Regions from separate parts of the Klebsiella sp. A52 genome, predicted to be linked through region 4. Evidence: predicted binding sites of a transcription regulator. Region 4 holds the regulator's gene; each other region holds the start of a gene.

The links. Region 4 encodes PurR, which represses purine synthesis genes. Its sites were predicted from a motif close to CANGCAAACGTTTGCNTG; they were not measured.
Region 1: the regulator PurR is predicted to act here: its motif matches at 3,128-3,145, upstream of KGA69_RS06790 (nucleobase:cation symporter-2 family protein).
Region 2: the regulator PurR is predicted to act here: its motif matches at 3,104-3,121, upstream of cvpA (colicin V production protein).
Region 3: the regulator PurR is predicted to act here: its motif matches at 4,247-4,264, upstream of KGA69_RS06260 (NCS2 family permease).

Annotation. Positions count from the first base shown of each region.
Region 1 covers NZ_CP074437.1:1,459,053-1,466,345, forward strand. Annotated here, with positions in the region: gene KGA69_RS06785 (AsmA family protein) at 1-1,523, opposite strand, end outside; gene KGA69_RS06790 (nucleobase:cation symporter-2 family protein) at 1,685-3,076, opposite strand; gene gltS (sodium/glutamate symporter) at 3,364-4,566, shown strand; gene glpK (glycerol kinase GlpK) at 4,681-6,192, opposite strand; gene KGA69_RS06805 (MIP/aquaporin family protein) at 6,214-7,062, opposite strand.
Region 2 covers NZ_CP074437.1:2,842,553-2,849,845, forward strand. Annotated here, with positions in the region: gene accD (acetyl-CoA carboxylase, carboxyltransferase subunit beta) at 22-936, shown strand; gene folC (bifunctional tetrahydrofolate synthase/dihydrofolate synthase) at 1,000-2,268, shown strand; gene dedD (cell division protein DedD) at 2,258-2,956, shown strand; gene cvpA (colicin V production protein) at 3,177-3,665, shown strand; gene purF (amidophosphoribosyltransferase) at 3,699-5,216, shown strand; gene KGA69_RS13525 (UbiX family flavin prenyltransferase) at 5,343-5,915, shown strand; gene KGA69_RS13530 (hypothetical protein) at 6,026-6,154, opposite strand; gene argT (lysine/arginine/ornithine ABC transporter substrate-binding protein ArgT) at 6,204-6,986, shown strand; gene KGA69_RS24230 (hypothetical protein) at 7,032-7,160, opposite strand; gene hisJ (histidine ABC transporter substrate-binding protein HisJ) at 7,254-7,293, shown strand, end outside.
Region 3 covers NZ_CP074437.1:1,347,449-1,354,741, reverse strand. Annotated here, with positions in the region: gene KGA69_RS06280 (MFS transporter) at 1-333, shown strand, start outside; gene yidZ (HTH-type transcriptional regulator YidZ) at 302-1,261, shown strand; gene KGA69_RS06270 (4'-phosphopantetheinyl transferase family protein) at 1,571-2,155, shown strand; gene KGA69_RS06265 (NADPH-dependent FMN reductase) at 2,193-2,759, shown strand; gene KGA69_RS06260 (NCS2 family permease) at 2,805-4,142, opposite strand; gene yieH (6-phosphogluconate phosphatase) at 4,314-4,979, shown strand; gene KGA69_RS06250 (glucosamine-6-phosphate deaminase) at 5,049-5,768, opposite strand; gene KGA69_RS06245 (alpha/beta hydrolase-fold protein) at 5,818-6,987, opposite strand; gene KGA69_RS06240 (carbohydrate porin) at 7,030-7,293, opposite strand, start outside.
Region 4 covers NZ_CP074437.1:4,135,244-4,142,536, forward strand. Annotated here, with positions in the region: gene KGA69_RS19555 (MFS transporter) at 1-625, opposite strand, end outside; gene KGA69_RS19560 (cytochrome bd-I oxidase subunit CydH) at 785-874, opposite strand; gene purR (HTH-type transcriptional repressor PurR) at 1,170-2,195, shown strand; gene punR (DNA-binding transcriptional activator PunR) at 2,216-3,127, opposite strand; gene punC (purine nucleoside transporter PunC) at 3,240-4,424, shown strand; gene cfa (cyclopropane fatty acyl phospholipid synthase) at 4,723-5,871, shown strand; gene KGA69_RS19585 (riboflavin synthase) at 5,924-6,559, opposite strand; gene mdtK (MdtK family multidrug efflux MATE transporter) at 6,790-7,293, shown strand, end outside.

The DNA.
Region 1 (7,293 bases), 2.4 Mb from region 4:
AGCGCAGGCCAGCCCCAGGCCTGCAGAATATTCAGCGGCACGCCGCGGCCGTTCAAGCTCAGATTAACCTGGCGTTGCGGCAATTGTGACACCGCGGCGGTCGCCTGCAGAATGCCGCGCTCGGTAAAAGCGCTCAGCTCGCTAATGTTGACCGTCGAAGCGTTCGCGCTCAGCTTCAGCGACGGGCGGCGTACGTCGATGCGGTTGAAGGTCGCGGCGGCGGCATTGAGGGTGGCGCTACCGTTCCACACGCCCCACTGGCCATCTTTCACCAGCTGTAGTTCACCGCCGTAACCGTCCAGCGCGGTGATCTGCCACGGGAAGGCCGGGTCGATATCGATAATCAGATTTCGGCTGGCGCTGAATTTCTTCAGCGTCAGGCTTTGCAGCCAGCCCGGCATCGGCTCCATCCACAGCTGTTTCCAGTTGGACGGCAGCGTATATTCCAGCCCGGCGAAGACGGCATCGTCGAGCACCAGCGCATTACCGGCGCGCAGCCAGTTGCCGGAGGTACGCACCATGCCGCCCTCCCAGCGGGAGCTGAACTGGCGCAGCGCAATGCCCTGCGGCGAGAATTCGGCATTGACGATGGGATCGAGGAAATTCAACGAACCGTAGATAAACTCGCTGGCGTTCATCGATAGCGTCCCGTCGTCGCTCTGCCAGCCGTTATGGCTCAAAGTCAGATTGCGCAAGTTGAGGTCGAGGTCGGTCACCGCCCAGCCTGGCCCCTGCAAACGAGCATCGGTCACATCCAGCCGGCCAATCTGCAGCGACGGCACCGAGGTGAGCGGCGCAAGGAACTCATTCAGCGGTTTGGTGCTCTGTAGCCGAATTTCATTCAGGCGCAGGTTATCAACCAGCCAGCTACCGTCGGCGCGGCGTTTGGCGTTGCCGGTCAGCGTGCCGCGCGCGATATCGGCGCCAAGGGTGTTCAGAGTCACCTCGCCGTTATCAATTGCCCCCTGGATCAGGACGTTGCTGGCTTCGACGCCGTTAATATTCATCGAGCCCGCGCTCATCTGAATTTGCGCTTTTCTGCCCAGCACGTCGCCCGCTTCCGGCTGCCACGGCATCACGCCGCCGGTCACCCGCTGCGCGCTCAGGTTCCACTCGCTGTCCGGGCTGTTAAAGGCCATATCGCGTAGCTGCAGGCGGTCGGCGGCAAACGGCATCGAGGCGGAAGCCGGAGAGAGATTCAGCGTGCCGTCGCTGAGGACGATTTCATCGGCGTGCAGCGGGTCGCTGAACTGGCGGGTGCTAAAACCGATATCCACCGTTCTGGCGACCAGCGTCGGCGGCTTGCCGTCGCGGCCAAAGGTGACATTTTGCAACTGCAGATGCAGTGGGGAAGAGAAGTCATGCGCCATCTTATCGAAGGCGATTTTCCAGCCGGTGCTTTCGCTTAACCAACTGCTCGCCTGGCGCGCCCCCCAGCGGGTTTGCAGCGCAAAGTAAGCGGCGACAATAACGACCAGCAGGGCGATCAGCAGCCAGAGAATCAGCTTTCCAAGAAATTTCATGATCTTCCATCCTGATAAGTACACATCACCGTGTTATGCACGATTTATGCGCAATCCTCAAGGCAGGAATAGTGAAATGAGATGAAGTGAGGTGAAGAGATGTTACAGCCGCCGCGCTCCCTGGTCGCTGTGGCGATACCGGGGAGCGCAACTTCAATGCGTTAGTTCTTCTCAGGTGGGAAGATTAAATTCAGAACAATCGCCGTGATACCGCCAGCGGCAATACCGGAGGAGAGCAGGTTTTTCAGCCAGTCTGGCGCGAACTGCAGGATCAGCGGCTGCTGCGATACGCCGAGACCCACCGCCAGAGAGAGGGCGATAATCAGAATGGCGCGGCGATTCAGCGGCTCGCGGGAGACGATGCGCACGCCGGATGCGGCAATGGTACCGAACATCACCAGCGTCGCGCCGCCAAGTACCGGCTCAGGAATATGCTGCACAAAGCCGCTTACCGCCGGGAACAGGCCGAGCACAATCAGCATCAGCGCCACCACAAAGCCCACATAGCGGCTGGCGACGCCGGTCAGCTGGATCACGCCGTTGTTCTGGCCGAAGCAGGAGTTCGGGAAGGTATTGAAAACGGCGGAAACAAATGAGTTCAGGCCGTTCGCCAGTACGCCGCCTTTCAGGCGTTTCATATACAGCGGGCCGGAGACCGGTTGTTCAGAGACGTCGGAGGTGGCGGTGATATCGCCGATCGTTTCCAGCGAGGTGATCATAAAGACCAGCATCAGCGGCAGCAGCAGGCTCCAGTCGATGCCCAGGCCGTAATAGAGCGGCGTAGGGATAGTGATCAGGCTGCTGTTGGTAGGCGCGGTGTTAGCCGGCAGCATATCGAGGAACCACGCCGCCAGATAACCGGCAGCCATCGCGATGACCAGCGAGGCGATGCGCAGGTACGGGTTGCGCTGGCGGTTGAGGATAATGATCAGCGCCAGCACGATGCCCGCCAGCAGCAGGTTTTTCGGCGCGCCGAAGGTGTGGTCGGCCATCGCCGCATAGCCGCCGCCGATAGAAGTCAGGCCAACCTGAATCAGCGACAGGCCGATAATCATCACCACCACGCCGGAGACCAGCGGCGTAATAATGCGGCGCGCCAGATGCAGAACCCGCGAGAGGACCATTTCGGTGCAGCTCGCCAGCATCAGGGTGCCGAACAGCGCGGCCATCATCGTCGGCACGTCGGCGCCGCCGGTTTTCAGCGCGGTGCCGCCCATAATCAGCGGGGCGACGAAGTTGAAGCTGGTGCCCTGGATGGAGAGCAGGCCGGAGCCTACTGGTCCCCAGGCTTTAATCTGGATAATGGATGCCACGCCGGAGGCGAACAGCGACATGCTGATGATGTGTTGCGTATCTTCGGCCGGAAGGCCGAGCGCCTGACAGATAAGCAGCGCCGGGGTGATGACCGCGACAAACATCGCCAGCAGGTGCTGGAATGCGGCAAACAGCGTTTGCGGAAGCGGCGGGCGGTCTTCGAGGCGATAGATTAATTCGCTGGCTGGTTTATGCGCAACCGGTTGCGCATTTTCTGACTCTGCGGTCGTAACGGACATCACAAACAATCCCAAGGTGGCAAAGCGGGAATTTTATCGGACTGTAGACCAAAAGCAAACGTTTGCCACGATTTGGCGCAAAAAATATCCTCACTGAATAGATGTAACAAATTAATTAACATTTTGTATGCTTGATCGCATCAACACTAATACAAAATATCTTTTTCTGTCATTTTTTACGCACTTCTGCTTAAAATCGCTCTCCGACTCCTCAAGATGAGAAGTAATCGACACCGGGAATACCGTCGCGTGTGAATGAATCATGCGCCCATAAGGAGCTCTTTTTTATGTTGCATCTCGATACCTTATCGACGCTCGTTGCCGCAACCATGGTGTTGCTTTTAGGGCGAAAGCTCGTTCAGAACGTCCCATTCCTCAAAAAATATACCATTCCTGAACCCGTCGCCGGCGGCCTGCTGGTGGCGCTGGCGCTGCTGGTTTTGAAAAAAAGCATGGATATCGAAATTGATTTCGATATGAGCCTGAAGGACCCGCTGATGCTGGCATTCTTCGCCACTATCGGCCTTAACGCTAACCTTGCCAGCCTGCGGGCGGGCGGCAAAGTGCTGGGCACTTTCCTGATTGTGGTGGTAGGCCTGCTGCTGCTGCAGAACGCGCTCGGTATCGGCATGGCGAAGCTGCTGGGGCTGGATCCGCTGATGGGCCTGCTGGCCGGTTCTATTACGCTTTCCGGTGGTCACGGCACCGGGGCGGCGTGGAGTAAATTGTTCGTTGAGCGTTACGGATTTGCCAACGCCACCGAGGTCGCCATGGCTTGCGCAACCTTCGGCCTGGTGCTCGGCGGCCTAATCGGCGGGCCGGTGGCGCGTTATCTGGTGAAGCACTCTTCCTCGCCGGACGGTACGCCGGACGACCAGCTGGCGCCGACGGCGTTTGAGAAGCCGGATATGGGCCGCATGATCACCTCGCTGGTGCTGATTGAAAGTATTGCGTTAATCGCTATCTGCCTGACGGTAGGGAAGGTGGTTGCGCAACTGCTGGCAGGCACCGTGTTTGAATTGCCGACCTTCGTCTGCGTGCTGTTTATCGGCGTGATCCTCAGCAACGGCCTGGCGCTGGCTGGGCTGTATCGCGTGTTTGACCGCGCGGTATCGGTACTGGGCAACGTCAGCCTGTCGCTGTTCCTCGCGATGGCGCTGATGAGCCTCAAGCTGTGGGAACTGGCGTCGCTGGCGCTGCCGATGATTGTTATTCTGGCGGTGCAGGCGGTGGCGATGGCGCTGTATGCGGTGTTTGTGACTTACCGGATGATGGGCAAGAACTATGATGCCGCCGTGCTGGCAGCCGGTCATTGCGGGTTCGGGCTTGGCGCGACGCCGACGGCGATTGCCAATATGCAGGCGATTACCGACCGTTTTGGCCCGTCGCATATGGCTTTCCTGGTGGTGCCGATGGTGGGGGCGTTCTTTATCGACATCGTCAACGCGCTGGTGATTAAGCTGTACCTGTTGCTGCCGATATTTGGCTGATAAAAAACCCGGAGGCGGTGCTGCGCACCTGTCCGGGCTACAAGATCGTGCTGTTTGGGATTTTGTAGCCCGGCTAAGGCGTTTACGCCGCAAGCCGGGAATACCTCCACAATCTTACGCTTCGTCGTGCTCTTCCCACGCTAACGCGCGTTTCACCGCTTTCTTCCAGCCGCTGTAGCGGAAATTACGCTCGGTGGTTTCAATACCCGGGCGGAATTCACGTTCAATCACCGCTTTCTCCTGCAGCTCGTCGAGGTTTTGCCAGAAGCCGACCGCCAGACCTGCCAGATAGGCGGCGCCCAGCGCCGTGACTTCACGCACTTCCGGGCGTTCCACGCGGGTGCCGAGAATATCGGACTGGAACTGCATCAGGAAGTTGTTGGCGACCGCGCCGCCGTCCACGCGCAGGGCGTGCAGACGAATACCGGAGTCGGCCTGCATCGCTTCCAGAACGTCACGCGTCTGATAGGCGATAGATTCCAGCGTGGCGCGGATAATATGGTTGGCGTTCACCCCGCGGGTCAGGCCGAAAATCGCGCCGCGGGCATACGGATCCCAGTACGGCGCGCCAAGACCGGTAAAGGCCGGCACCACATACACGCCGTTGGTGTCCTTCACCTTAGTGGCGAAGTATTCAGAATCGAAAGCATCGTTGATGAGTTTCATTTCATCACGCAGCCACTGAATCGACGCCCCGGCCATAAACACCGCGCCTTCCAGCGCGTAGTTCACTTCGCCGGTCGGGCCGCAGGCGATGGTGGTCAGCAGGCCGTGGGTTGAGGTCACCGCCTTTTCACCGGTGTTCATCAACATGAAGCAGCCGGTACCGTAGGTATTTTTCGCCATCCCTTCTTTCACGCACAGCTGGCCAAACAGCGCCGCCTGCTGGTCGCCGGCGATGCCGGAGATAGGAATACGGGTGCCGCCTTTGCCGCCGATGTTGGTCTGGCCGTACACTTCAGAAGACTTACGTACTTCCGGCAGCATGGCGCGCGGGATATCCAGCGCGTCGAGCATTTTGTCGTCCCAGTCCAGTTCATGGATGTTGAACAACATGGTACGCGAGGCGTTGGTGTAGTCGGTGACGTGCACGCGCCCCTGGGTCATTTTCCAGATAAGCCAGGTATCAACGGTACCGAACAGCAGCTCGCCGCGCTTGGCGCGCTCGCGGGCGCCTTCGACGTGGTCAAGGATCCACTTCACTTTGGTGCCGGAGAAGTACGGGTCCACCACCAGGCCGGTGGCTTTACGGATGTACTCTTCCATGCCGTCGCGCTTGAGCTGCTCGCAGATATCCGCGGTACGGCGACACTGCCAGACGATAGCGTTATAAATAGGCTTGCCGGTCTCACGCTCCCATACGATGGCGGTTTCACGCTGGTTGGTGATGCCGATGGCGGCAATTTCGTCGGAGTTGATGTCGGCTTTCGCCAACACTTCGACCAGCGTAGAGCTCTGCGAGGCCCAAATTTCCATCGGGTCGTGCTCAACCCAGCCTGGCTTCGGATAAATTTGTTCGAATTCACGCTGTGACACGCTGACGATATTGGCGTCGTGATCCATCACGACGGCGCGGGAGCTGGTAGTGCCCTGGTCGAGCGCAACGATATATTTTTTCTCGGTCATAATTGGTGTCCCGTAGTCAGATTACAGCGAAGCTTTTTGTTGCGACGCGGAAGAAGCGGATTCTTTTTCTTCCTCGACGCAGGTGTCGCAAGGCAGATGGCGGCCAATGAATTTGCGGTAGCTGAATGCGCCCAGCGCCGCGCCGACCACCGGTGCGCACAGCGGCACCAGGAAATAAGGAATATCTTTGCCGCCGGTGAAGGCGACGTTGCCCCAGCCTGCCAGCCAGGCGAAGGCTTTCGGTCCGATATCACGCGCCGGGTTCATCGCGAAGCCGGTCAGTGGGCCCATGGAGGCGCCGATAACAGCAATCAGCAGGCCAATCAGCAGCGGCGCCAGCGGGCCGCGCGGCACGCCGTTGCCGTCGTCGGTCAGTGCTAAAATCACGCCCATCAGAATAGCGGTAATCACCATTTCTACCGCGAAGGCCTGCACAAAATTGATATGCGGGTTAGGGTAGGTCGAGAAGATACCGGCGAGCTCAAGGCTTTCCACGCTGCCGCGTACCATGTTGTGGGTGTGTTCGAAATCGAAGAAAAGATTGTAATAAAGCCCGTAAACTAATGCCGCAGCGCAAAAGGCGCCGGCGAATTGCGAAATAATAAAAGGAACAACTTTGCGCCCATCAAAGCAGGCGAATAACCATAAGGCGATGGTGACTGCCGGATTAAGGTGTGCACCGGATACGCCCGCGGTCAGGTAGATAGCCATAGCCACCCCCAGACCCCAGATGATGCTGATTTCCCACTGACCGAAGCTGGCTCCTGCGACTTTGAGCGCAGCTACGCACCCAACGCCGAAAAAGATCAACAACCCGGTACCGAGAAACTCTGCGATGCACTGGCCTTTTAATGTTGATGTCTGGCTCATAATCGGATCCTGAAGCGAAGTGATTATTGTAAGTATGTTGGTCGCGGACGACCACGGTGCCTTGTAGGCATAGTGTTAATTTATCGTTAACGAGCATAAACGAGAAATATCGAAATTTAAATTTGTGTCCCTCGTCAAGAAAATGAGCGTTTTCGCGCCATAAACGCGTGTTGCGGCACATTTACCCACCTTTTTCTGCGTATTTTGTTATCTCATTGATTAACAATCGCC
Region 2 (7,293 bases), 1.3 Mb from region 4:
GTTCAGGTAGAAAGGTTATCAATGAGCTGGATTGAACGAATTAAAAGCAATATAACCCCCACCCGTAAGGCAAGTATTCCTGAAGGTGTATGGACCAAGTGCGACAGCTGCGGTCAGGTACTGTACCGCGCAGAGCTGGAGCGCAACCTGGAGGTTTGCCCTAAGTGCGATCACCACATGCGTATGTCGGCGCGCAATCGCCTGCATAGCCTGCTGGACGAAGGTTCTCTCGTGGAGCTGGGTAGCGAGCTCGAGCCAAAGGATGTGCTGAAGTTCCGCGATTCGAAAAAGTATAAAGACCGTCTGGCCTCTGCACAGAAAGAGACCGGCGAGAAAGACGCGCTGGTGGTGATGAAAGGCACCCTGCACGGCATGCCTGTCGTGGCGGCGGCATTTGAATTCGCCTTTATGGGCGGTTCGATGGGTTCCGTTGTTGGTGCGCGTTTCGTCCGTGCGGTTGAGCAGGCGCTGGAAGACAACTGCCCGCTAATCTGCTTCTCCGCTTCCGGCGGCGCCCGTATGCAGGAAGCGCTGATGTCGCTGATGCAGATGGCGAAGACCTCCGCGGCGCTGGCGAAAATGCAGGAACGCGGTTTACCGTACATCTCCGTGCTGACCGACCCGACCATGGGCGGCGTCTCCGCGAGCTTCGCGATGCTGGGCGATCTTAATATCGCCGAGCCGAAAGCGCTGATCGGCTTCGCCGGTCCTCGCGTTATCGAGCAGACCGTGCGTGAGAAGCTGCCGCCGGGATTCCAGCGCAGTGAGTTCCTGATTGAGAAAGGGGCGATCGACATGATTATCCGTCGTCCTGAAATGCGTCTGAAATTAGCCAGCATCCTGGCGAAACTGATGAATCTTCCTTCGCCGCAGGCCGATGCGCCTCACGAAGGCGAGGTGGTGCCACCGGTACCGGATCAGGAACCAGAGGCCTGATAATGCAGAGGGCAGGGCCGACAGGCGCTGCCCTTTTTTTTACCGTTAACTCTCGCGGACATCATGGAAAAAGATCCTATTCCTCAGGCCACGTCGCCCCTGGCTACGTGGCTTTCTTATCTGGAGCATCTGCACAGTAAAGCCATCGATCTGGGGCTTTCGCGGGTGAGCGAAGTCGCCGGACGGATGGCGATACTAAAACCGGCGCCGTTTGTCTTTACCGTGGCGGGTACCAACGGCAAAGGCACCACCTGCCGGACGCTGGAATCCGTGCTGATGGCGGCGGGTTATAAAGTTGGCGTGTATAGTTCGCCGCATCTGGTGCGCTATACCGAGCGCGTGCGTATTCAGGGCGCTGAGCTGCCGGAAGCGGCGCATACCGCCTCATTTGCCGAAATCGAAGCGGCGCGCGGCGATATCTCGCTGAGTTATTTTGAATTTGGCACGCTGTCCGCGCTATGGCTGTTTAAGCAGGCGCAGCTCGATGTGGTTATCCTCGAAGTGGGCCTCGGCGGGCGCCTGGACGCCACGAATATCGTCGATGCCGACGTGGCGGTGGTCACCAGCATCGCGCTGGATCATACCGACTGGCTGGGGCCGGATCGTGAAAGCATTGGCCGTGAAAAAGCCGGTATTTTCCGCGCCGGCAAACCGGCGGTGGTGGGCGAACCCGATATGCCGCAGACGATTGCCGACGTGGCGAATGAAAAGGGCGCGACGCTGCTGCGCCGCGACCATGACTGGCGTTATAGCGTGACAGACCAGTCATGGAACTTTAGCGATAGTCAGGGCGAGTTGGCAGGGCTGCCGCTGCCGCAGGTTCCATTGCCGAACGCCGCGACGGCGCTGGCGGCGCTACGCGCCAGCGGGCTTAACGTCGCTGAACAGGCGCTGCGCGACGGCATCCATCACGCCATGCTGCCGGGGCGTTTTCAGATTATCAGCGAGGCGCCGCGGGTGATCCTCGATGTCGCGCATAACCCGCATGCGGCGGCTTATCTCGCCGGGCGTCTCAAAACCTTAGCGAAAACGGGGCGCGTACTGGCGGTTATTGGTATGCTGCATGATAAAGATATCGCCGGAACCCTGGCGAATCTGGCGCCTGAAGTAGACGCGTGGTACTGCGCGCCGCTGGAAGGGCCGCGCGGCGCCACGGCGGATCAGCTGATTGCGCATCTGCGCGCAGGGCAAAGTTATGACAGCGTAGCCCAGGCGTGGCATGCCGCCATGGCGGATGCCAAAGCCGAAGATACGGTGCTGGTGTGTGGTTCCTTCCACACGGTAGCGCATGTAATGGAAGAGATAGACGCGGGGAGAATCGGTGGCGAGTAAGTTTCAGAACCGTTTAGTCGGGACGATTGTACTGGTAGCGCTGGGGGTAATTATTCTCCCGGGTCTGCTCGACGGTCAGAAAAAACATTATCAGGATGAATTTGCGGCGATCCCGTTGGTGCCGAAGCCGGGCGATCGCGATGAGCCGGATATGCTGCCGGCGGCTACCCAGGCGCTGCCTTCGCAGCCGCCGGAAGGCGCCGCGGAAGAGGTGAGAGCGGGAGACGCCGCAGCGCCATCGCTGGATCCGTCGCGCATCCCGGTGAATAACAATAGCTTCGATGAAGTTCAGGAGCCGGTGGTGGCCGCCAAGCCGCAGCCGAAACCACAGCCGAAGCCGGTTGAGAAACCGCAGCCGCAGCAGGTCGCGCAGACGCCGCCTCCGGCGAAACCGCAGCCGCAACCACAGCCGCAACAGCAGCAGGCCGCTATTCCGGCGCCGACCGGAAAAGCCTATGTGGTGCAGTTAGGGGCGTTGAAGAATGCCGATAAGGTTAACGAAATCGTGGGTAAACTGCGTTCCTCGGGCTTTAAAGCCTGGACATCGCCATCCACGCCGGTTCAGGGTAAAATTACCCGTATTCTGGTGGGGCCGGATGCGTCGAAAGACAAGCTGAAGGGGCAACTCGGCGAGCTGCAGCAAATTTCTGGCCTGAGCGGCGTGGTCATGGGATATAGCCCGAATTAAAAAACCATATCCGCTCCGATTGGGTGAGCCAGCAAGCGGGTTAACCTGCTGAAACCCTTGCCGGATACGCCCTGAAGAGGCGTCAGGCTGTATGGCGTTGAATGTTTTTTCAGCGCCATTTTTATTTCTGTAGGGCACGGAAATCCCTACGCAAACGTTTTCTTTTTCTGTTAGAATGCGCCCCGAACTGGACGACAGGGCGTAAAATCGTGGGATGTATATGGTCTGGATTGATTACGCCATTATTGCGGTAATTGGTTTTTCCTGTTTGGTTAGCCTTATCCGCGGCTTTGTTCGTGAAGCGTTATCGCTGGTGACATGGGGATGTGCCTTCTTTGTCGCCAGTCATTACTACACTTACCTGGCTGTCTGGTTCACGGGCTTTGAAGACGAACTGGTCCGAAATGGGATTGCTATCGCGATATTGTTTATCGCAACGCTTATCGTCGGCGCTATCGTTAACTATGTGATAGGCGCTCTGGTAGAGAAAACCGGTCTGTCAGGAACAGACAGGGTGTTGGGGATCTGTTTTGGCGCCCTGCGCGGCGTGCTGATTGTCTCCGCTATTCTGTTCTTTCTCGACAGCTTCACCGGTATGGCAAAAAGTGAAGACTGGCAAAAGTCTGAGCTTATCCCGCAGTTCAGTTTCGTTATCAGATGGTTCTTTGACTATCTGCAGAGCTCGTCAAGTTTCTTGCCCAAAGCATAAGCGTTGGGATGTAGCTTAACGAGGAAAAGACGTATGTGCGGTATTGTCGGTATCGCCGGTGTTATGCCGGTAAACCAGTCGATTTATGACGCGTTAACGGTGCTTCAGCATCGTGGGCAGGATGCCGCGGGCATCATCACCATTGATGCAAATAACTGCTTCCGTTTGCGTAAAGCCAACGGACTGGTGAGCGATGTGTTCGAAGCGCGCCACATGCAGCGTATGCAGGGAAATATGGGGATTGGCCACGTCCGTTACCCAACGGCAGGCAGTTCCAGCGCTTCTGAAGCGCAGCCTTTTTACGTTAACTCGCCGTACGGCATTACGTTGGCCCATAATGGCAACCTGACCAATGCCCACGAGCTGCGTCAAAAGCTGTTTGAAGAAAAACGCCGCCACATCAACACCACCTCCGATTCCGAAATTCTGCTCAATATCTTCGCCAGCGAGCTGGATAATTTCCGTCATTACCCGCTGGAAGCCGATAACATTTTCGCCGCGATTGCCGCGACGAACCGCCAGATCCGCGGCGCATACGCCTGCGTGGCGATGATTATCGGCCACGGCATGGTCGCCTTCCGCGACCCGAACGGTATTCGTCCGCTGGTGCTCGGCAAGCGCGATATCGGCGATGGCCGCACCGAGTATATGGTCGCCTCCGAAAGCGTGGCGCTGGATACATTGGGCTTTGAATTTCTGCGCGACGTCGCGCCGGGCGAAGCGGTCTACATCACCGAGAAAGGCCAGCTGTTTACCCGTCAATGTGCGGAAAACCCGGTCAGCAACCCATGCCTGTTCGAATACGTCTATTTCGCACGTCCGGACTCCTTTATCGACAAGATTTCCGTCTATAGCGCCCGTGTGAACATGGGCACGAAGCTTGGCGAGAAAATTGCCCGCGAGTGGGAAGATCTGGATATCGATGTCGTTATTCCGATCCCGGAAACCTCCTGCGATATCGCCCTGGAGATTGCCCGTATCCTCGATAAACCCTATCGTCAGGGTTTCGTCAAAAACCGCTATGTTGGCCGTACCTTTATCATGCCGGGCCAGCAACTGCGCCGTAAGTCCGTGCGCCGTAAGCTGAACGCCAACCGCGCCGAATTCCGTGATAAGAACGTGCTGCTGGTGGACGACTCTATCGTTCGCGGCACCACCTCTGAACAGATTATCGAAATGGCGCGCGAAGCCGGTGCGAAGAAAGTGTATCTGGCCTCCGCGGCGCCGGAAATTCGCTTCCCTAACGTTTACGGTATCGATATGCCGACCGCCAACGAGCTTATCGCCCACGGTCGCGAAGTTGACGAGATCCGTCAGATCATCGGCGCTGACGGCCTGATTTTCCAGGATCTGAACGATCTGATCGAAGCGGTACGCGCCGAGAACCCGGATATTCAGCAGTTCGAGTGTTCGGTCTTTAACGGCGTGTACGTCACCAAAGACGTAGACCAACAGTATCTCGATTATCTTGATTCCCTGCGCAACGACGATGCGAAAGCGGTCCAACTGCAAACCGAAGTTGAAAACTTAGAGATGCATAACGAAGGCTAATTCGTCCCTTGTTGCTGGCCCGCCGTCTTTCGAGGACCGCGGGCCTTTTTATTTTTACCCGCCAGGTTGCGTCGGAGACTATAATCCGGCAAAGTCTGCGGCACTATGCGCAAGGGGTATAACATCGTGAAACGACTCATTATCGGCATTTCCGGCGCCAGCGGCGCGATTTACGGCGTACGCCTGCTACAGGTGCTGCGTGACGTCGCGGAGGTCGAGACCCATCTGATAATGAGCCAGGCGGCGCGTCAGACGCTGTCGCTGGAAACCGACTACTCGCTGCGGGAAGTGCAGGCGCTGGCCGATGTGGTACACGACGCGCGCGATATCGCCGCCAGCATCTCCTCCGGCTCGTTTAAAACCAGCGGGATGGTTATTCTACCGTGCTCGATGAAAACGCTCTCCGGCATCGTCAATAGCTATACCGACGGTCTGCTGACCCGCGCAGCAGACGTGGTGTTAAAAGAGCGCCGCCCGCTGGTGCTTTGCGTACGCGAGACGCCGTTCCACCTTGGGCATCTGCGTTTAATGGTGCAGGCGGCGGAAATGGGCGCGGTGATTATGCCGCCGGTGCCGGCATTCTATCATCGTCCCCAGTCGCTGGATGATGTGATTAATCAGACGGTTAACCGGGTGATCGATCAGTTTGATATTGACCTGCCGCAGGACCTGTTTACCCGCTGGCAGGGCGGGGCCTGATGCACCTGTTTGGTGCATTTTATTTACCTTTGCCTTCCGCTGGTGCATTTTTGTTGTCCTGATCAAATCCTCGACATTTAATTTGTTTTTTTGCGTTTTGCCGCTGCGGTTTATCCGTTAATGCTGGTATCTTCCCTTCTAAGACAATCTTGCAACTTTATATTAACAAATTTAACGCTGTTACCGGCACGCACCGGGAAAATGGCATAAAACCTGCAAGAACCGTCGGCAACACACATAACCAGACAGCGCACAACATAACAACATCACGACACTTAAGGGCTTTCTATGAAGAAGACGATCCTGGCTCTCTCGTTAATCATGGGAATCAGTAGCGCCGCCAGCGTATCTGCGGCGCTGCCGCAAAGTATCCGCATCGGCACCGATACCACCTATGCGCCTTTCTCGTCGAAGGATTCGAAGGGCAACTTTATTGGCTTTGACATCGATCTGGGCAATGAACTGTGCTCGCGTATCAAGGTGAAGTGCACCTGGGTGGGCAGCGATTTTGACGCGCTGATCCCCTCGCTGAAAGCGAAGAAAATCGACGCGATTATCTCGTCGCTGTCGATTACCGAAAAACGCCAGCAGGAGATTGCGTTCTCTGACAAACTGTACGCGGCAGACTCTCGTCTGATCGCGGCAAAAGGCTCGCCGATTCAGCCGACGCTGGAGTCGCTGAAAGGCAAGCATGTTGGCGTACTGCAGGGCTCTACTCAGGAGGCCTATGCCAACGAACGCTGGCGCAGCCAGGGCGTGGATGTTGTCGCCTATGCCAACCAGGATCTGATCTATTCCGACCTCGCCGCCGGGCGCCTCGATGCGGCGCTGCAGGATGAAGTCGCGGCCAGCGAAGGTTTCCTCAAACAACCTGCCGGTAAAGATTACGCCTTTGCCGGCCCTTCCGTTAAAGACAAAAAATACTTCGGCGATGGTACCGGCATCGGCCTGCGCAAAGAAGATGGCGAGCTGAAAGCCGCTTTCGACAAAGCGCTGGGTGAGATGCGGAAAGACGGCACCTACGACAAAATGGCGAAGAAATACTTCAACTTTAACGTCTACGGCGATTAAGACTGTAGCGGTCTGGTTATGCCAGGCCGCTCTATTGCGACGCGGTTATTGTTGCCCTTGATAGGTGCAAGCGGTTAATGGCTTGCCCCAGAATGGGGCGACAGCGGTTTTTCTTTGTTCAGAAAGTGCATAGTTAAGCGTTTCTGATGCAAAAAAATCTGCTTTCATGCGCATTTTGCTTTGCCTTGGCAGGGCGAATAATGGCACGATAACTGACGTAAGTGCTTCTAATAAACCCGTTAGAATGACAGTCTGTTGAGGATAATTATGAAAAAACTGGCGTTGTCTCTTTCTTTGGCGCTGGCCC
Region 3 (7,293 bases), 2.3 Mb from region 4:
GTATTGAGCCTCGCCGTCAGCCAGCCCCTCACCATGCTGGGATTAGGCATGATCTGCGCGGGTTTCTCGGTCGGCTTTGGCGTCGCGATGAGCCAGGCGCTAGGGCCTTTCACGCTGCGCGCGGGCGTCGCCAGTTCCGCTCTCGGTATCGCTCAGGTCTGTGGTTCTTCGCTGTGGATTTGGCTGGCGGCTATCATCGGGCTGAGCGCCATGAATATGCTGATCGGGATACTCATTGCCTGTAGCATAGTCAGTATTGTTCTGATACTGGTCGTCTCGCCGGCGCGCGCGACGCAAGATAATGAAGAAATCCCTGTCGAGTCTCGATCTTAATCTCCTGCTGTGCCTGCAGCTTCTGACCCAGGAGCGCAGCGTCACCCGCACGGCGAAACGGATGAACGTTTCGCCGTCGGCGGTGAGTAAATCATTGGCCAAGCTACGCGCCTGGTTTGACGATCCGCTATTTGTTAAAACCCCACTAGGGCTGGCGCCAACGCCGTTAATGAGCAGCATGGAGCAGGATCTCGCCGACTGGATGCAGATGGGCAATCAGATCCTCGATAAACCGCACCACACCATGCCAAGCGGCCTGAAGTTTGAGCTGGCGGCAGAATCGCCGCTGCTGATGATCCTGTTCAACACCCTCTCCCAGCAAATTTATCAACGTTATCCACAGGCGCTGATCCGCTTACGCAACTGGGATTACGACTCGCTGGATGCGATCATTCGCGGCGAGGTCGATATCGGTTTTTGCGGCCGGGAAACCCATCCCCGTTCGCGCGAACAGCTGAGCCTGCTGCCGTGGTATATCGATTTTGATATCCTGTTTAGCGACCTGCCGCAGGTGTGGCTGCGCGCCGATCATCCGGCGCTTAATGAAGAGTGGAATCTGGAAACATTCCTGCGCTATCCGCACATCAACATCTGCTGGGAACAGAGCGATACCTGGGCGCTGGATGATGTGCTGCATGACCTGGGCCACAAACGGACCGTTGCCCTGACCCTACCCGGCTTTGAGCAGTCGCTGTTTATGGCGGCACAGCCGAATCACACCATGATAGCCACCGCGCCGCGCTATTGTCAGCACTATAATCAGCAGCATCATCTGCCGCTGGTATCGCGCCCGCTGCCGCTGGAGCCGCAGCTACTGGAAAAAATGCGCGTGCCGTTCACCCTGCTGTGGCACAAGCGTAATAGCTATAATCCAAAGATCGTATGGCTCAGAGAGACCCTCAAACAGCTCTATTCCAATACGCTGTAGGGAATTTGCCCATCATCCTCACGTTGTTGCGCAAGAAATTGTAAAAGTCAGACATTATCCCTTCTCAAGGAAGAATTTCCGCATTAAAACCTGCTCATTGTGAGCGATAATATCATTCACAATTTTTATCTCTGACCATTAATCACGGAGCGACGAATGGCAACGCATTTTGCAAGAGGGATACTCAACACCAGGGAGCCGCTATCGACGCGTTTGTCGGCGGCATGTCATCAATCCGCACGTAACCTACCCGAATACCGACAGAGCCGCTATCGCGCCTCGCGTTCGCTGCTCGCTGAACTGCTTTTCATGCTTTATGGTATCGGCGAGCTGCCGGAAATCATCAGCGAACCCAATGGACGGCCCGTATTTCGCGATCCCCACCTTCCCCGCTTTTCCATCTCTTATGCCGGGAATATCGTCGGCGTAGCGCTAACGACGGAAGGTGACTGCGGTCTCGATATGGAACTGCAGCACGCCTCGCGTGGCGTCCATCCGCTACATGCCGCCGATCGCTATGTCTTCAATAGCAATGAGAATTTATGGATTAACATCCAGCACGATCCGGATGAAGCCCGCGCCCAACTGGTCGCGCTGCGCCGCAGCGTGCTGAAGCTCACCGGTGAAGCCCCGGTACGAGTACAACTGCTGCCGGGGTCTGGTCGCCTGCGTACCGCTGGCACCCAATCGATTGAAGCCATCTGTGATGCCGAAACGCTGCTGGTGTGGTCAATTGCCGTCACCCCGAATATCGGGCCGCTGAAGGTCTGGGAATTCGATAGTAAAGAGGGCTGGCGCTGCCTGCCTGATGCGCAAACGCGCGCCAAAGAGACTGACGCGCGCCTGATGCGCTTTACCAGCTTACCGGTAGAAAAAGTATTCTCCCTCAACTGACCGGTTTAGCCGGCCATCATGATGCAAAGGAGCACTCATGTCTGATACGTTGAAAGTTGTTACGTTACTCGGAAGTCTGCGCAAAGGTTCTTTTAATGCCATGGTTGCGCGTACGCTGCCAGGCATTGCGCCTGCGGGCATGGAAATCTCCGCGCTGCCGTCGATCGGCGATATCCCGCTGTACGATGCCGATATCCAACAGGAAGAGGGGTTCCCGCAGAGCGTGCAGGAGATCGCGAAACAAATCCGCGAAGCGGACGGCGTGGTGATCGTTACCCCGGAATATAACTACTCGGTACCCGGCGGCCTGAAGAACGCCATCGACTGGCTCTCACGTCTACCGGAGCAGCCGCTGGCCGGTAAGCCGGTGCTGATCCAGACCAGCTCAATGGGCGCTATCGGCGGGGCCCGCTGCCAGTATCATCTGCGCCAGATTCTGGTCTTCCTCGATGCGATGGTCATGAACAAGCCGGAGTTTATGGGCGGCGTGATTCAGAACAAAGTCGATCCGCAGGCGGGTGAAGTGGTCGATCAGAGCACGCTGGACCATCTGCGCGGCCAGCTGACCGCATTTGGCGATTATATTCAGCGGGTTAAAGCATAAAAAAAGCCCGGCAGCGATGCCGGGCCATTTCATCATGCGTGCGGCTCAATGCGCATCGATAAAGACAATTTTCAGCACGAACAGCAGCGAAACGATAATCACGCACGGGCTGAGTTCACGCAGACGGCCAGTGCCAATCTTCATCACGCAGTAGGAAATAAAGCCCAGGGCGATACCTTCGGTGATCGAGAAGCTGAACGGCATCATCACCGCGGTGATAAACGCCGGTACCGCTTCCGTCAGGTCATCCCACTTCACGCGCGCCAGACTTGAGGTCATCAGCACGCCAACGTAAATCAGCGCCCCGGCGGCGGCGTAGGCCGGAACCATCCCCGCCAGCGGCGACAGGAAGATGACCAGCAGGAACAGGATACCCACGACAACGGCGGTCAGGCCGGTACGCCCGCCAACCGAAACGCCGGAGGAGGATTCGATATAGGCCGTAACCGAAGAGGTGCCAATAAAGGAGCCGGCGACGGACGACACGCTATCAACGAACAGCGCCTGCTTCATGCGCGGGAATTTACCCTGCGCATCCGCCAGCCCGGCTTTATCGGTAACGCCAATCAGGGTGCCGGAGGAGTCGAACAGGTTAACCAGCATGAACGAGAAGATCACGCCCGCCAGGCCAAGGTTCAACGAACCGGCCAGATCGACCTGACCCACAACCGAGGTTACGCTCGGCGGCGCGGAGACGATGCCGGTATAGTGCACATCGCCGAGCATCCAGCCCAACAGGGTGGTAACGACGATAGAGACCAGTACGGCGGCATGAATATTACGCGACGCCAGGATAGCGATAATAAAGAATCCGAGCACGCCCAGCAGCACGCTGTGGGAGGTCAGGTTACCGATGCTGACCAGCGTGTCCTGGTTCGCCACGATAACGCCAGCGTTCTTCAGGCCCATCATGCCGATAAACAACCCGATACCGCTGGTAATGCCCACGCGCAGGCTCACCGGGATATTGGCAATCATCCAGTAGCGTACGCGGAAGAGGGTCAGCAGCAGCAGGCCAACGGCGCCCCAGAAAATCGCGCCCATCCCCACCTGCCACGGCAGGCCCATCGCCTGAACCACCACGAAGGCAAAGAAGGCATTCAGACCCATCGCTGGCGCCAGCGCCACCGGCAGATTCGCGAACAGCCCCATCAGGATGCTGCCGAAGGCCGCGATCAGACAGGTGGTCACAAAGACAGCGCTGGTATCCATACCCGCCACGCCAAGAATTTGTGGGTTCACGAAGACGATGTAGACCATCGTCAGGAACGTGGTGAAACCGGCGATCGCTTCAGTGCGCACCGTGGTGCCGTGCTCGCGCAGTTTAAATACGCGCTCCAGCAGACCCTGGCCAGAAGACTGGCTGGTTTGTTGTTGACTCATTATCGGTTTCCGAACGTAAAAGGAGGGAAAATTCGAGGCTATCCTATACCAAATTACGGCACCAGGCGCGGTTGTATGGTAATTTTTTTCATTTATTTTGCTTATACGGCAACGATTGCGTCGCGGCATTGAGCATTACGAAAACGTTAAACTTGTTAAACTGGAAAGAGTATGACCCAACCACAAGCAGTATTTTTCGATTGTGACGGCACGCTGGTCGACAGCGAGGTGATTTGCTCACGCGCCTATGTTCACATGTTTCAGGAATTCGGTATTACGCTGGATTTAGCCGAAATTTTTAAGCGCTTCAAGGGCGTTAAGCTGTACGAGATTATCGACACCATCAACGCTGAATATGGCGTTAACCTGCAGAAAGAGACTCTGGAGCCGGTGTATCGCGCCGAAGTCGCCCGTCTGTTCGATAGCGAGCTGGAGGTCATCCCCGGCGCCGCTGCGCTGCTGGACGCGGTGAAGATCCCGATGTGCGTGGTGTCGAATGGCCCGGTCAGTAAAATGCAGCATTCGCTCGGTAGAACACAGATGCTGCACCACTTCCCCGACCGGCTGTACAGCGGTTACGACATTCAGCGCTGGAAACCCGACCCGGCGCTGATGTTCCATGCGGCAGAGGCCATGCAGGTACAAGTCGAAAACTGTATTCTGGTCGATGATTCCAGCGCGGGAGCCCAATCGGGGATCGCCGCGGGTATGGAAGTCTTTTACTTCTGCGCCGACCCGCACAACCAACCGATCGATCATCCAAAGGTAACGACCTTCACCGATTTAGCTGAGCTGCCGGCATTGTGGAGAGCGCGTGGCTGGGATATTACTCGTTAAGACCCGGCGTCGCTACGCTCGGCCGGGCTACGGTTGATCACAACGGTAGCCCCGCTGGCCAGCGGCTTTTTAGTGCTGCAATTCCGCCGCTGCTGCTTTATCCGCAATAATCACCAACGAAGGGTGCAATTTGAGCACCGATGCCGGCACCTGTTCGCTGACCGGGCCTTCCACCACCTGCTTTAGCGCTTGCGCTTTCGCCGCGCCGCTGACAATCAGCAGCAGGTTTTTTGCCGCCATCACGCTTTTCGGCCCCATGGTGACATAGCTATCCGGCACCACGTTGAAATCGCCCCCCATCTCACCGTTCGCGACAATGCCAATCAGATCCCCCTGAATCGGCACTTCGACCGTCTCATCATGAAAGCGCGTGGTGTTCGGCAGGTTGCCGCAAAAATGGCCGTCGGCGCCCAGCCCCAGCACGACCAGGTCAAGACCGCCGGCCTCTTCGAGGCGGCGATCGTGTTGAGCCGCGTTCTCCAGCGTCAATTTATGGATGTTCTCTTCTTTGATTTGCGCTGGAGTAAAAAACAGCTGGCGCAGGTTGGAAATCGTCACCCCTTCACGCTGCTGGCCGCGAAAAGGAATCTCATCAAAGTTGTAATAGTGCACCCGATCATAGAATGATTTCCCTTTGATGGCGGCCACCAAATGCTCATACATACGCTTCGGCGTACTCCCCGCCGTCACCGCCAGATTCATTCGTCGCGGCATCGTGATATAGCCTAAAAGATGATGGCAGGCGACCAGGCTCATCTCTTCATAATCTTCCGTCACAATCAATTTCATCTCATCTTCCTTTACTGGTTGAGACAGGGGGCGCCATGCCCCCTGACGGTTATTTAAAGAGCTTTTGCACAAACTCGGCATAGGCCGGACGCCAGACGTCCATTTCATGATTCAGGCCAGGATAAGAGTGGTAATCAAATTTGATCTTCTGCTTTTCCAGTTCGCTTTTCAGGCCGGCAATATCTTTGCCAGTGACGGCGTCTTTTTCGCCAACCACCAGCGTAAAGTTACGCAGTTGCTTATTGATGGCGTCAGGGTTATTCAACTGCGCCTCCACGCCAGCGTCGGGAACCGTGGTTGTCGTAACCCCGCTTAAGGTGGCAAGCCACCCGAAGCTCTCAAGATGGTTCATCCCGGACACCAGCGCCTGGTAACCGCCCTGCGACAGCCCCGCCAGCGCCCGGCCGTCGGCATCTTTACGCACGTTAAATCGGGAATCGATCAGCGGAATGATGTCGTGCATCAGTTCGTTGTCTGCGGCTTTCGCATTGAGTGGATAGAAGTTTTTACGCCGCTCCTGCGGCGGGAAGTTTTCCGCGATCGCTTGAGGAATATCGGTTTCGGTATCCGGCACCACCACCAGCATCGGCTTGATTTTGCCCTCCGCCAGCAGATTATCCATCATTTGCGGGATGCGTCCCTGGTCGATGGCCGACAGACCGCTATCGCCAAAACCGTGGTAGAAATAGAGCACCGGCAAAGGCTCGCCGCTGCCGTTATAGCCCGGTGGCGTCCAGACGTAGACGCGACGCTCTGACTTAAGCGCCGTCGAATGGTAGGTGACGGTACGCAGATCGCCGTGCGGGACCGCCCGATCGTCAAGAATGCTGCCGGGCACCAGGATCAGGCTGGTATTCACCTGGCGTTGCGGTTTCTGGTAGCGACTGCCGGTGTCGACGGAACGAAAACCGTCCACATCGAAGTAGTACTCATAAAGATTGGCGGCCAGGCGATCGCTTTTCCACGTCCATACGCCCTGGGTGTCTTTGGTCATGTCATGAGAGACAAAGGTATCCGGCGTCGACCCCGTGACGACGGAAACGCGCCTGGCATCGGGGGCAAATAACCGGAAAGTCACGCTGTTATCCGTATTCACCTGAGTAATATATTGGCTGACAGGAATAGCGGCATCAGGCATCGTCGGCAGCGGTGCGGCGTGCGCCGTAAATAATGTGGCGCCAGCCAGCGCCAGGGCGAAGTAAATTGCATGTCGTTTCATTTTGATTCCTTTTTACGTTTTTATTAGCAGGCGCTTGCGGCCTTACCACCAAATTTCGGCCTGCGCGCCGAGTGCGAACTGGTCGTTCTTGCCATCTTCAAAAACCGCGGTGGTATTGTTAGCAGCCTTATCCAGATCGATATCTTCAGCTTTAATATAAGTCGCATAAAAACGGATTTCCGGGCGCGAGGTCAGCATACTGGTATTGACTTTGAAGGTATGGAATAAGGTGGTCTTATAACCGGATTCGTTATATTTCTTCCCCGTCACATCTTTGTTCTGCTGTTTGAAGTAGCCCAATTCAAC
Region 4 (7,293 bases):
TCAACAGCGCAGAGAGTACCTGAGGCCGCATTAATACCGACAGCTCGCGCTTCACGTTCGGACGCTCGCCGGCGCTACCTTTCGGCAGGGAGAACCACAGGCTTACCATCGCAATTAACCCCAGACCCGCCGTGGCCAGGAACGACATTCGCCAGCCGATGGTTTCACCAAGCCAGGTGGCAGCCGGTACGCCGCCGATATTGGCAATGGTCAGCCCCATAAACATGGTCGCAACCGCGCTGGCCTGTTTGTGTTTTGGCACCACGCTTGCGGCAACGACCGAGCCAAGGCCAAAGAACGCGCCATGATTGAGGCTGGTGATAATGCGCGACAGCAGTAGCGTCGTGTAATCCGGCGCAATAGAAGAGAGCACGTTGCCGAGGGTGAAGATCCCCATCAGGAAGATCAATGCATTGCGGCGAGCGCGATGCGACAGCAGTAACGTCATTAACGGCGCGCCGACCATCACGCCAATGGCATAGGCGCTAATCAGCATCCCCGCGGCCGGAATAGAAACATCTACGCCTTTGGCGATAACCGGCAGTAATCCCATCGGGGAAAACTCAGTGGTACCGATACCAAAGGCACCGATCGCCAACGCGAGTAAGGGAAAGTTGATTTTCATTCAGAGACTCCATCAGGCCGATTCAGGACACGGCATTACATCAGAAGCCAAAAGCATGACATCAATCACAGAAAAACAGAAGTAAACGAAATGACAAAAGATTTTTGCAGATCTGCTAATAATGGCGGGATAGGAGGGGAAGCCCCCTCCCTGCTGGAATCAGTGCAGTACCGCGGTCAACGCGGCGGCGACGATCAGACCCAGAACAATAACCGTCGTTGTCAGCGAAAACTTTAAATTTGTGTCCATCAATTTTCTCCCCTGATTATCCCCACATAGAAAGTGAGCTTGCTCATTTTTGCACAAAAATATGCAAAAATCTTCCCGGATTTAGAGTGATGCACATTTTTGCTCTTCCCCTTTGCCGCGAGATAGGACAAAATCCCACGCTAATTTGAAAGCGTATCGGCCATTGACCCCTTCCTGTCGTTCTGTGTCGTTTTCCCAGGTGTTGCAATGTTGATCATTGTATACAGGGTGTGTATAGGCAAACGTTTACGTATCGATAATCAGACGATCAGGTCAAGGTCTGGAGTGAGAAGTAATGGCAACTATTAAAGATGTAGCGAAACGCGCAAACGTTTCCACTACAACTGTATCACATGTGATTAACAAAACCCGTTTCGTGGCGGAAGAGACGCGCAATGCGGTGTGGGCGGCAATTAAAGAACTCCACTATTCGCCAAGCGCCGTGGCTCGCAGCCTGAAAGTCAATCACACTAAATCGATCGGTCTGCTGGCCACCAGCAGCGAAGCGGCCTATTTCGCTGAAATTATCGAATCCGTAGAAAAAAGCTGCTTCCAGAAAGGCTATACCCTGATTCTGGGCAACGCCTGGAACGATCCGGAAAAACAGCGCGCCTACTTGTCTATGATGGCGCAAAAGCGCGTTGACGGCCTGCTGGTGATGTGTTCCGAGTACCCGGAGTCCGTACTCAGTATGCTCGAAGAGTATCGTCATATCCCGATGGTGGTGATGGACTGGGGTGAAGCCAAAGCGGACTTTACCGACTCGGTTATCGATAATGCCTTTGAAGGCGGCTATATCGCCGGCCGTTACCTGATTGAACGCGGCCATCGTGAAATTGGCGTTATTCCGGGCCCGCTTGAGCGTAACACCGGTGCCGGACGCCTGGCAGGCTTCATGCAGGCAATGAAAGAAGCGCATATCAATGTGCCGGAAAACTGGATTGTTCAGGGCGACTTTGAACCGGAATCCGGCTACCGCGCCATGCAGCAGATCCTCAATCAGCAGCACCGCCCAACCGCCGTGTTCTGCGGCGGCGACATCATGGCGATGGGCGCTATCTGCGCCGCCGACGAAATGGGCCTGCGCGTACCGCAGGACATTTCGCTGATCGGCTATGATAACGTGCGTAACGCCCGCTACTTCAGCCCGGCGCTGACCACTATACATCAGCCAAAGGACTCGCTCGGGGAAGCGGCATTCAATATGCTGCTCGATCGCATTGTTAATAAACGTGAAGAGTCGCAGTCCATTGAGGTACATCCGCGTCTTATCGAGCGCCGCTCGGTTGCCGACGGCCCGTTCGTCGATTATCGCCGCTAACGCCCTCCCCCCGGCGCCGGTTATTCCGGCGCCCGCAACCACTCCCGATTCAACGTTTCGCTGTCGCCAAGATAGTCAAGTAGCCAGCTCAAAGCGGGTGAGGCATCGCTTTGTTGCCAGGTCAGGCAGCAGGCGGCATCCGGGAATGGGTTTTCCAGCGTTAAGGCCGTCCACTCCCCGCTATCAATATGCGGGCGGGCAAAGTGGCCTGGCACCATCCCGACGCACAATCCTGCTGAAAGACAGGTGGCTGAAGATTCCCAATCCGGCACCACCACCCGCTTCTGGTTATCCAGCAGCCAGGTTGTGCGCTTCGGCAGCGAGCGTGAGGTATCTTCGCGCACCAGTGACGGCCAGTTGCGCAACACGTCATCGCTGAGCGGCCCTTCCATCTGCGCCAGCGGATGGCTGCTGGCGACGACACAATGCCAGTTCAGCATCCCCATATCGCGGAAAGCGTAACGCCCGCCCACCGGAATCGAACGCGTCGCGCCAATAGCTAATTCTACCCGCCCATCGGCTAACGCATCCCAGACGCCGTTGAAAACTTCCTGAAAAACGATCAGTTCGACATCGCTAAAATGGCGATAAAAATCAACAATCATCTGGCGCATCCGCGCCGGTTTAACGATATCGTCCACCGCAATCGACAGCTGGCCACGCCAGCCGTTAGCAATCTGCTGGCACTGCTGGCGGGTGATCTGCATTTTTTTGATAACAGAACGTCCTTCCTGCAAAAACCAGTGCCCGGCGGGGGTCAATTCAACATCACGATGGCGACGTTCAAAAAGCGGAACCGCAAGCCACTCCTCCAGTTGTCGCACCGTATAGCTCACCGCCGAAGGTACGCGGTGCAACTCCTGCGCCGCGGCGCTGAAACTCCCGTTACGCGCCACAGCATCAACCACTTCTAAGGAATATTCAGACCACATATTCTGCCTGCAAAATTTTTGAATGCATGTGACAAATAATAGCGTTTCACAAGGCGGATTACACTCCCTACACTCTGCGGCATCGTACCTGCATCAGTAGAAAGAGAACGTTATGCAACAACCTGGGAAAGGATTTTTAGTGTGGCTGGGCGGCCTGAGCGTGCTTGGCTTTCTGGCCACCGACATGTATCTACCGGCCTTTGCCGCCATTCAGCAAGACCTCAACACCTCTGCCGCATCGGTTAGCGCCAGCTTGAGCTTATTCCTCGCGGGCTTCGCGATCGGCCAGCTGTTCTGGGGGCCGCTGTCGGACCGCTATGGTCGGAAACCGATTCTGCTCGCCGGGCTGGCTATCTTCGCTCTTGGCTGCCTTGGGATGCTGTGGGTACGCGATGCGACGCTGATGCTGGTACTGCGTTTTGTCCAGGCGATTGGCGTATGCGCCGCCGCGGTGACCTGGCAGGCGATGGTGACCGACTACTATCCGGCCCAGCGCACCAACCGCATTTTCGCGACGATCATGCCACTGGTCGGGCTCTCTCCGGCGCTGGCGCCGTTACTCGGCAGCTGGCTGTTAGTCCATCTGGAATGGCAGGCTATCTTCGCCACCCTGTTCGCTATCACCATACTGTTGATGCTGCCGGCTTTTCGTCTGAAGGCGGTCGTCAAACCTGCTGGCGAAACCCAGCAGAAAATTACCTTTATGTCCCTGCTGCGTTCACGTGAATATAGCGGTAACGTGCTCATTTATGCGGCGTGTTCCGCCAGCTTCTTCGCCTGGCTCACCGGTTCGCCATTTATCCTCCATGAAATGGGCTATGGTCCGACGGTAATTGGTCTTAGCTACGTGCCGCAAACTATCGCCTTCCTGATCGGCGGTTACGGCTGCCGTGCGGCGCTGCAAAAATGGCAGGGTCATCAGATGCTGCCCTGGCTGCTGGTTGTTTTTTCGCTGAGCGTAGCCGCGACCTGGCTTGCCGGAATACAGGATCATCCGTCGCTGGTTGCGTTAATGGTTCCGTTTTGCATCATGGCGATTGTGAATGGCGGCATTTACCCTATCGTTGTCGCCCAGGCGCTGAAACCTTTTCCACAGGCGACCGGCCGCGCCGCCGCCCTGCAGAATACGCTGCAGCTTGGCCTGTGCTTCCTGGCAAGCCTGCTGGTCTCAAGCCTTATCGCCACTCCGCTTCTGACCACCACCAGCGTGATGCTGATTTCCATCGTCCTGGCAGGCATCGGTTTCTGGATGCAGCAACGACGCGTACAGTTAGTGAGCGAATCATCTCACGCTTGATGAATTTTTAAAGGATATCCCGGACCAGTCATTAGCCTGCTAATATATTTTTATTGAAAGGCGGTTTTTAGCGGCCTATACTGGATCCGGCATCACATAAATAGAAAGTTTTTTAGATATTAACGGGGGCAGGACGCAGCCCGTTTAACCATGGAAGGCCTTTCGGCAAGGGTTATCTCCCTTCCTCTGTTCTACGTCGGATAGCACCCTCACGATTTTTTCGTGAGATTTCTCACAAAGCCAAAAAAGCGTCTACGCTGTTTTAAGGTTCTGATCACTTGGGCGTGATGGAGAAGCTATGAGTTCATCGTGTATAGAAGAAGTAAGTGTACCAAACGATGATTGGTACCGGATTGCAGCTGAATTATTGGGCCGTGCCGGAATTGAAATCAATGGTTCCGCACCCTCCGATATCCGGGTAAAAAACCCGCTCTTTTTTAAACGCGTGTTACAGGAAGGGTCTCTCGGATTAGGCGAAAGCTATATGGACGGCTGGTGGGAATGCGAACGCCTGGATATATTCTTTCACAAGGTATTGCGCGCCGGGCTGGATAAGCAACTCCCCCGCCACTTCAAAGATACGCTTCGTATCGCTGGCGCTCGTCTGTTCAATCTGCAAAGCAAAAAACGCGCCTGGATTGTTGGTAAAGAACACTACGATTTAGGCAACGACCTTTTCCACCGCATGCTCGATCCCTATATGCAATATTCCTGCGGATACTGGAAAGAGGCCGAAAATCTGGAGCAGGCGCAGCAGGATAAATTAGATCTTATTTGTCGCAAACTGCAGCTTGAGCCGGGAATGAAAGTGCTGGATATCGGTTGCGGTTGGGGTGGGTTGGCCTATTACATGGCCAAAAACTATAACGTCAGCGTGACCGGCGTGACCATTTCGGCTGAACAACAAAAAATGGCGCAAGAGCGTTGCGCGGGATTAGATGTCAATATTCTGCTGCAGGACTATCGCGATCTCCACGAAAGTTTTGACCGCATCGTCTCCGTCGGGATGTTCGAGCACGTAGGGCCTAAAAATTACGCCACTTATTTTGAAGTTGTCGATCGTAATTTAAAACCAAACGGTCGTTTTCTGCTGCACACCATTGGCTCAAAAATTACCGATCACAACGTCGATCCGTGGATTAATAAATATATATTCCCTAACGGTTGCCTGCCGTCGGTACGCCATATCGCCGATGCCAGCGAGAAGCATTTTGTGATGGAAGATTGGCATAACTTTGGTGCCGATTATGACACCACCTTGATGGCCTGGTACGAGCGTTTCCTTGCCAGTTGGCCGGATATTGCCGATAACTATTCGGACCGTTTCAAACGCATGTTTACCTATTATCTGAATGCCTGCGCCGGTGCTTTCCGCGCCCGCGATATTCAGCTCTGGCAGGTCGTCTTCTCGCGTGGTGTTGAACACGGCCTGCGCGTAGCCCGCTAGACTCGCTAAAAAAAGCCCCCGCAGAAATACGCATCTACGGGGGCTTTTTTAATTATTCTTCCGCGCTTTTTTGCGCCGCTTCTTTTGCCGCCAGCACGCGTTCCACGGTATCCACCACCGCCTGAGTCTGCGGATCGATTTCGATATTCACTTTATCGCCGAGTTTTTTCACCCCAAGCGTCGTACGCTGCAGCGTTTCGGGGATCAGATGCACGCAGAAACGAGTCGGGGTCACCTCGCCAACCGTCAGGCTAATACCGTCCACGCCAATGAAACCTTTATACAGGATATATTTCATCAGCGCCGGGTCCTGTACCTTAAACCAAATCTGGCGATTGTTTTCCGAGGTGAGGATTTTAACGACTTCGGCGGTGGTCATAATATGGCCGGACATCAAATGGCCGCCGATTTCATCACTGAATTTCGCCGCTCGCTCAACGTTGACCATATCGCCTTCATGGATAGCGCCAAGGTTGGTGATCCGCAGCGTCTCTTTCATCAAATCAAAGCTGATTCGCGGGCCGTCAATTTCGGTAACGGTCAGGCAACAGCCATTGTGCGCCACCGAAGCACCGGTCTCCAGGCCGTCGAGCATATGCGCCGGCAGCTCCACCACGTGGGTGCGGAAATTCGGTTTCTCATCGATGGACACCACTTTCGCAGTCCCCTGTACAATACCAGTAAACATACTTTGCTCCTGTTGAGAATCGTGACGGTATCATTACCGTTATATATACGCGGAACAATAACAGTTGACCAAACAGGTTGCCAGCGCGCATCGTGCCCCCACCATTTTTTCACTGGCTTAATGGCTAATCCTCGCTACAATAGACTGGAAATTCCTCCTGTTTTTTCTTCTTGCTGCCATTTAAGGCGGCTTTTTTAGTCTCAAAATAACAACAATATAAAGGTGTTCACGTGCAGAAGTACTTTATAGAAGCGCGTCAGTTATTAGCATTGGCTATCCCGGTCATTCTGGCGCAGGTCGCCCAGACGGCGATGGGTTTTGTCGATACGGTGATGGCCGGCGGCTATAGCGCAACCGATATGGCCGCCGTGGCTATCGGCACCTCGATCTGGCTACCTGCCATCCTGTTTGGCCACGGTCTGCTGCTGGCGCTAACGCCGGTTATCGCCCAACTCAATGGCTCCGGCCGCCGCGATCGCATCGCCCAGCAGGTACGTCAGGGCTTTTGGCTGGCGGGCTTTGTCTCCGTACTGGTGATGGTGGTGCTGTGGAACGCAGGCTATATCATTAGCTCGATGCACAACATCGACCCACAACTTGCCGACAAAGCGGTGGGGTATCTGCGTGCGCTGCTATGGGGAGCGCCGGGATATCTGTTTTTCCAGGTCGCGCGTAACCAGTGCGAAGGGCTGGCAAAAACCAAACCCGGAATGGTGATGGGTTTTATCGGCCTG